Regions from separate parts of the Arthrobacter sp. Cr_A7 genome, predicted to be linked through region 2. Evidence: riboswitches for the same ligand, from Rfam matches in the RefSeq annotation. Region 2 holds a riboswitch; the other holds the start of a gene.
The links. A riboswitch is a leader RNA that binds a small molecule or an ion and turns the genes downstream of it on or off. The one in region 2 is predicted to bind cyclic di-AMP.
Positions count from the first base shown of each region.

Region 1: linked by a shared signal. The riboswitch ahead of P2Q66_RS20890 (hypothetical protein) and the one ahead of P2Q66_RS08015 (C40 family peptidase) in region 2 are both predicted to bind cyclic di-AMP.

Region 1 covers NZ_JARHXQ010000352.1:7,893-11,287, forward strand. The annotation lists gene P2Q66_RS20880 (HAD-IA family hydrolase) at 1-95, shown strand, start outside; gene P2Q66_RS20885 (YdeI/OmpD-associated family protein) at 76-519, opposite strand; gene P2Q66_RS20890 (hypothetical protein) at 642-1,364, opposite strand; cyclic di-AMP (ydaO/yuaA leader) riboswitch at 1,368-1,531, opposite strand; gene P2Q66_RS20895 (HAMP domain-containing sensor histidine kinase) at 1,612-3,156, opposite strand; gene P2Q66_RS20900 (response regulator transcription factor) at 3,162-3,395, opposite strand, start outside.
Region 2 covers NZ_JARHXQ010000130.1:2,531-5,925, forward strand. The annotation lists gene P2Q66_RS08010 (peptidoglycan DD-metalloendopeptidase family protein) at 1-776, shown strand, start outside; cyclic di-AMP (ydaO/yuaA leader) riboswitch at 899-1,083, shown strand; gene P2Q66_RS08015 (C40 family peptidase) at 1,154-1,840, shown strand; gene P2Q66_RS08020 (NlpC/P60 family protein) at 2,000-2,761, shown strand; gene P2Q66_RS08025 (HNH endonuclease) at 3,045-3,395, shown strand, end outside.

The DNA.
Region 1 (3,395 bases), on a different contig from region 2:
CGGACGGCGTGCTGCACATCGCGGACTACAGCAGTGTCACCGCCGTCGTGGATGCGGAAGGCAACGGCCAGCCGGTCATTTCTTTCCGGCTTTGAGGTCCGCTACAACCTTGGCGATCCGCCGCGCCCGGGTTTCCGGTGTCTTGGCGTCATCCAGCGGCTCAACATACCGCCGCTGGGCACTGTAGCTGAGGGTGGCGTAGAACTCCTGTGCGGCCGGCTCCGCAGCCATCGCTGCCGCAAGGTCCCCGGGAACCTCCACGATCCGCGGCTGCGTATCCAGTTCCAGCTCCACGTCCACCGTTTCTCCAGCGGAGACCCCCGTGAACTCCCGGTTATGGGCGCTGAGGGAGATCATGTTCCGCCCGCCCATCGCCGCAATGCTGCTGCGGTAGCTTTTGCCGTTGATGGTCACCACCACCGGAGGCCGCCTGCCGGCCCCCAGCCCCTCCACAACATGCTCGGGAACCTCAATGCCGGTCTTATTGCCGCTGCCCTGGATGGTGGTGGTGAACTTCATGGTTCAAAATAAACCAGGCCCCGGACCGGCTTCAACAGAAGCGGCTTCAACAGAAGCGGCCCCCTTCAACGGAAGAGGGCCGCTTCAACAGACTGGTGCCGCTTCGAGGCGGCAGCGCAGGCTTAGTACCAGTTGTTGGCGTAGTGGAAGTTCAGCGCGCCGCACGGGGACTGGTAACGCTCCTGGATGTAGTTCAGGCCCCAGTTGATCTGCGTGCGGTAGTTGGTGAGGTAGTCGGCCCCGGCGCTCGCCATCTTCTCGGCGGGCAGGGACTGCACGATGCCGTAGGCGCCGCTGCTGGGGTTGGTGGCCGTGGTGGTCCAGTCCGATTCCTTGTCCCACAGCGTCACCAGGCACTGCATCTGGTCCGCGGCCCAGCCGTAGGAAGCCAGCTGGCCGGCTGCGTAGGCCTGGGCACCTGCGGGGTCATTAACCGCGACGACGGGAGCCGGCTCGGGTGCCGGTGCCGGTGCGGGCGCGGGTTCAGGGGCGGGTGCCGGAGCAGGTTCTGCCGGAGCAGGCTCGGGTGCGGGGGCCGGTGCCGGCTCCGCGGCCTGGGGCACAACGTTGATCGCAGGGGGCACGGGTGACTCGGCCGGGTTGGACCGGATCTCGCTCTTCTCGATGCTCATCTGCGCATCCGAATCCGCTGTGGACTGGGCGCTTGATGAGACCGCGGTCATGGCATCGGTGGCCTGGCCTGCGGCGCCTACTCCGACCAGCAGCGCACAGGACGCTGCAAGGACTGCGGCACGCTGGCCAAAGGTGAAGTTCTTGCCTTCAGGGCGCTCCGCATTGCTGTCAGAGCCGTTTTTCGGGCGCGGTTTTACCGGGAATTTGAACATGATTGATCGCCTCTCACACCTGCGGAGTTAGCTGTCGGGTTCGGATGAGGGCATCCGGCCACACGGAAAGATCACGTGCTGGCTTAACCCCAAGGGCGGTACATGCCCGGGACGGTGGGTCCCCCGCCTCTGCCTTGGTCAATCGGGGAGATCCGGGAAGTGGCAGAGCTTGGCGTCATCCGGATATGCGGTCCGAACGGGAACCGCACCCAATCGACGGTACAGGAGTGGAGCGCTTAAGTCACATTTAGGTAACGGAGATCACGAATCGCGGCGCGTCGCCTTGCCCCTTTTGCTGCAGGAGTGGCATCTGCAGGGCGAACTCCGTCCGGCCCGGCCGTGATGTCACCGTTACCCGCCCGCCATGGGCTTCCATGATTGACTGCACGATGGACAGGCCCAGGCCGCTGGTGCCTTCGGCCGCGGAGGCTCCCGCCTGGTCTCCCGAGCCTTTCCGGGCCGCGTCTGCGCGGGCAAAGCGTGAAAAGACATGGTCCACGAATGCGGCAGGGATACCCCCGCCGTCGTCCCTTACCGCTACGATCGCCGCACCCTCGGGCGAGGTGCCGACGCCGGTCACCACTGTGGTGCCGGACGGTGTGTGCTTGCGGGCGTTGGAGAGCAGGTTCACCAGCACTTGGCGCAGCTGGGAGGCATCGCCGTTGACCACCACCGGCTCATCGGGCAGCTCAAGGCGCCAGGTGTGTCCGGGGGCCATCACCTTTTCGTCACTGACGCTCTCCACCACGAGCTGCGTGAGGTCCACCTCGGTGAGTTTCAGCGGTTGCCCCTCGTCCAGGCGGGCGAGCAGCAGCAGGTCCTCCACCAGCGCCGTCATCCGTTCGGACTGGCTCTGCACCCTGGCCAGCGACTTCTGGCCGTCCGGAGTGAAGTCCTCCGTCATCCGCATCAGCTCGGTGTAGCCGCGGATGGCGGTCAGCGGCGTCCGCAGCTCGTGCGACGCGTCCGCCACGAACTGCCGCACCTTGGTCTCGCTCTTCTGCCGTGCCTGCAGCGCACTGGCCACGTTGTCCAGCATGAGGTTCAGTGCATGGCCAACGCTGCCCACTTCCGTTCCGGGGTTGGAGTTCGACGGCGGCACCCGCACCGCCAGCGCCACCTCACCGGCGTCGAGCGGCAGCTGCGACACCCGGGTGGCCACCTCGGAGAGCTGTTCCAGCGGCTTCATGGTGCGCCGGATCAGGATGGTTCCGGCCAGCCCCACCAGCAGCAGGCCCCCCAGCGAGACGAATACGAAGGTCCACACCAGCGACGTGAGGGTACTTTCCTTGCCGGCGAGGGGGAGCCCGGTCACCAGGACATCGCCGAAATTTGTTTTCACCGCAACGAGCCGGTAGTTGCCGTTGGAGAGGGCGCGGTCCACCGGCTGGGCGTTGGCGGCCAGCGCCAGCAGGGTTTCCTTGTCTTCGGTGGACAGCGCGGAACGGGTGGTGTCTGACGCCAGGAAACCGCCACTGTTGACCTGGCCGTTGAGGATCCTGGCGTTGACCGTGCCAACGCTCTGCCCGCGCGCGTCCAGCGGGTCGCGTCCGTTGAAGCCGCCCATCGGGGGACGGCCGGGATCATTGGCCCTTTCTGCAGCCTGGCTCAGCTGCTCATCAAGCTGCCGTGTCAGGAAGGCATCCATGGACGCGTAGCTGGCCACTCCCACAGCGCCGCAGATCGCGATCAGCAAGGCCATGGCCAGGAGGATCAGCCGGGTGCGAAGGTGCCAGGTGGCGGGTTTGAGCCAGCTCCGCCGATGGGACTGCGGAGCTTCGGGGGAGGCCATGGCGCCTACTCCGCCGGCTTGATGACGTAGCCGGCCCCGCGCACGGTGTGGATCATGGGCGGGTGGACGGCGTCGATCTTCTTGCGCAGGTAGGAGATGTAGAGCTCCACGATGTTGGCCTGGCCGCCGAAGTCGTAGTCCCACACCCTGTCCAGAATTTGCGCCTTGCTGATCACCCTCTTGGGGTTCTCCATCAGGTAGCGGAGGAGCTCGAACTGGGTGGCCGTGAGCTGGACATC
Region 2 (3,395 bases):
CGACACCGCGTGTCGTCGAAGTCATCCACACGGAGCGCCCCCGCGATCTCCACCGTGATGCGCGCCGCCGTCGGGGTCCCTTCCAGCAGATCACCGAGTTTGCCTCCGCCAGCGGCATCGGCCAAAAAGCCGGTATTGCCCTTGCCGCCACCGGCCTGGTGCTGACCGTGACTGTTCCGGCCACCAGCCCCGTGATGGCCACCGACGCCGGAGGCGCACCTGTCGCTGCCTCGGCAGTTACGCCCCAGCCGGCTGTCACAGCCGAGGCGGGAGCCCAGATTGACTTCAGCCGCTCGGCGGTTGTCACGCAGGCTGACCCGGACGGCAAGCTTAAGCAGCTCCTCAGTGCCCAGTCTGCCGGCGCCGTCTCGAGCGCCGCTTCTGCCGGGAGCCTTGGTGCCCCGCTCGCCACCATGTCCACTGCATCCCCCTTCGGCTACCGTGTCAGCCCCATCACCGGCGGCTCGGGCGACTTCCACCGGGGCCAGGATTATGTGGCACAGTGCGGCACCTCCGTCCTCGCTGCTGCCACCGGCACCGTGACATTTGTTGGCTGGCACCAGTACGGCGGTGGAAACCGCGTTGTGGTGGACCACGGCAACGGCCTGGAGACCACCTACAACCACCTGTCGTCCTTTAATGTGACAGAAGGCCAGACGGTCTCCCGCGGCGACGTTGTCGCGCTGAGCGGGACCACCGGAGCCTCCACCGGCTGCCATCTCCACTTTGAGGTGCAGGTCAACGGCGAAGTTGTCGATCCCACGCGCTGGCTTTAGTCAAATGAGTGCAATGTCTCACTTGGGTGTTACCAGCCGTGACCTGAATGTGACATTGCTGCAAAACTCCTGTACCGTCTAACTCGCGTCAACTTTTCCGAAGTTGACGCTCTTGAGTGGATTGCCTAGCTCTGCCACCGCTCAAGGTCCGTTCGCATTTCATCGTCTGGCAGGGGCGGGGGAACCAATTTTGGCCTTCTTCATGAAGGCCTTGGGGTTAAGTCGCAAAGCTTCCTTGGAAGCCGCGCGGCCGGGTGACTCCCATCCGAATCCGACAGCTCACCTCGCAGGCATTGGGAGAGGCTACCTTCGTGTCTTCACGCCATAATTCTGCGCGCCACCGTGCACAAACGGTTCGTACCAACCCTTTGGATGCCATGTCCAAGGCTGTTAGTGCCAATGCCGGGACAGTAGGTCGCCAGGCAGCAGTTGTCGCAGCTGCTTCCGGTCTTGTTCTTGGTATGGGGCTGCCTGCCACTGCAGCGGACACCACCGCTGGTGTCTCCGCTTCCACCGAGTCGGGTTCCGCGCAGACCGCCCTTGCCGTCACCGCCGAGCCCACCGCAACCGTTTCCTTCGAGCGTCCCGTGGTGACCACCATCGCTGCGCCGAAGATCGAGCCGGTCCGTGCCCAGTCCACCGACGCCGACGAAGCCGACGCCGACGATGATTCAGCTGCGGCCACCACTGCATCCACCGCAGAAAAGGCAGTGGCGGCGGCCAGCTCAGCAGCCACCTCCGGCCTCGCGGCCATCGCCTACACCGGCATCGGGAGCCCCTACGTCTGGGGCGGTACCACCCCCAACGGCTGGGACTGCTCAGGCTTCACCCAGTGGGTTTACGCCCAGGCCGGCATCAGCATCCCGCGCGTCAACGCCTGGACGGCCATGACACCCACCTCCACCCCGCAGCCGGGCGACCTGGTCATGCAGAATGGCGGCGCACACGTGGGCATCTACGTTGGCAACGGCATGATGATCAGCGCCCTCAACCCTTCCCAGGGCACGCTGCTGCACTCCGTGGCCGCCACCGGAACCTCCTCCTTCTACACCCTGGGCAAATAGTTCTTGGGAGCTTCGGCCCCGGGAACTATTTCTTTGCCCCCTGTTTTTCGCTAGATCACACATCCCCGTTCGGGGCGCGCCGACATACCCCCAAGATGCCGGCGCGTCCAAAACTCTCGGGCTGCCCACAGGCCCCGAGGAAATCGAAAGAGAGAACTGATGACTACTCGTGCTACCGCACGGCACCGCGCCGAGGTCACCAAAACCAACTCAATCGCCGTCATTGCCAAGGCTGTCGGCGATAACGCAGGCGGCGTGGGCCGCCAGGCCGCGGTTATTGCCGCCGCTTCCGGCCTGGTCCTGACCAGCGGCATTGCAGCCAACGCTGCTGATGCCAACATCCAGCGGGACTCCGCTTCCGCCTCGACGCTGGAAGTCGAGTCCGCTGTTGAAGCCCCCATCTCCGCGGCTTCCACCATCGCCATCACCTACGAAAAGCCCGCCGTGACCACCACGCCGGCCCCGGTTGTTGTCGAGGAAGAGCCCGAGGTTGAGGTTCAGGAAGCCGCTCCGGCAGCCCAGCCTGTGGCAGCTCCGAAGGTCACCGCCACGGTTACCGCTGCTCCCGCCCCCGCAGCTCCGGCGTCAGCCAGCGGCAAGGGTGCGGCCATCCTGTCCGCCGCTTACGCCCAGCTGGGTGTTATGCAGGACTGCACCATGCTGGTGACCAACTCCCTGGCCGCCGTGGGCATCAACTTCCACGACTGGCCTGCAGGCTACCTGTCCCTCGGCCGCACGGTCAGCGCCGCCGAAGCCCAGCCCGGCGACCTGATCTACTACGCCGACGGCGGCGCCGGCATGGCCCACGTTGCTGTCTACGCCGGCAACGGCCAGGCCGTGCACGGCGGCTACAACGGCAACCAGACGGTTGTCTTCAGCGCCAACGTAGGTTCCGGCCCGGTATTCATCCGCGTGAACTGATGTTCCCGACGGGACGCCTGGTTGATCCCCGGCTGACCTGACGGACTGTCCGCTTGAAAGAACATGACCCCTGCTCTGTGGCAGGGGTCATGTTCGCTTTAGCGGACTGGGCGCACCCTGTGGCCCGCCCTGCGCCCCCATGATGCAGGAGGGCGACGCCGGGCAGATTAGCCGATAGTGGACTTCTTTGTTTACTCTTGTGGTGTCGATCCATAGCCCGGACCATGCCGAGGGCAGCCGGCCCTCGTGCCCCTGACGGGTGCGGCCGTGAAGAGGTACGTGCATGCGCACTCTCGTTCTGAATGCTGGATATGAACCGCTGGCGGTTATTTCATTCCGCCGGGCGCTGGTGCTTGTGCTGACCAACAAGGCGAGCGTGGTGGCTGAGGGGGACGATCCCGTGGTGGGTCCCCAGGAGATCCTGGGCCGCCCGTCCGTGATACTCCTGAACCGCTACATCCGTCCCAGATACAACCACGCCACCGCCGTCAGCCGGCGGGGTGTGCTCAGGCGGGACGGGCACAAGTGCGCGTACTGCGGAAAAGCTGCCCACACCATTGATCATGTCCATCCAAAATCCCGCGGTGGCGCCGATTCGTGGGAGAACCTGGTAGCCGCGTGCCTCCGCTGCAAT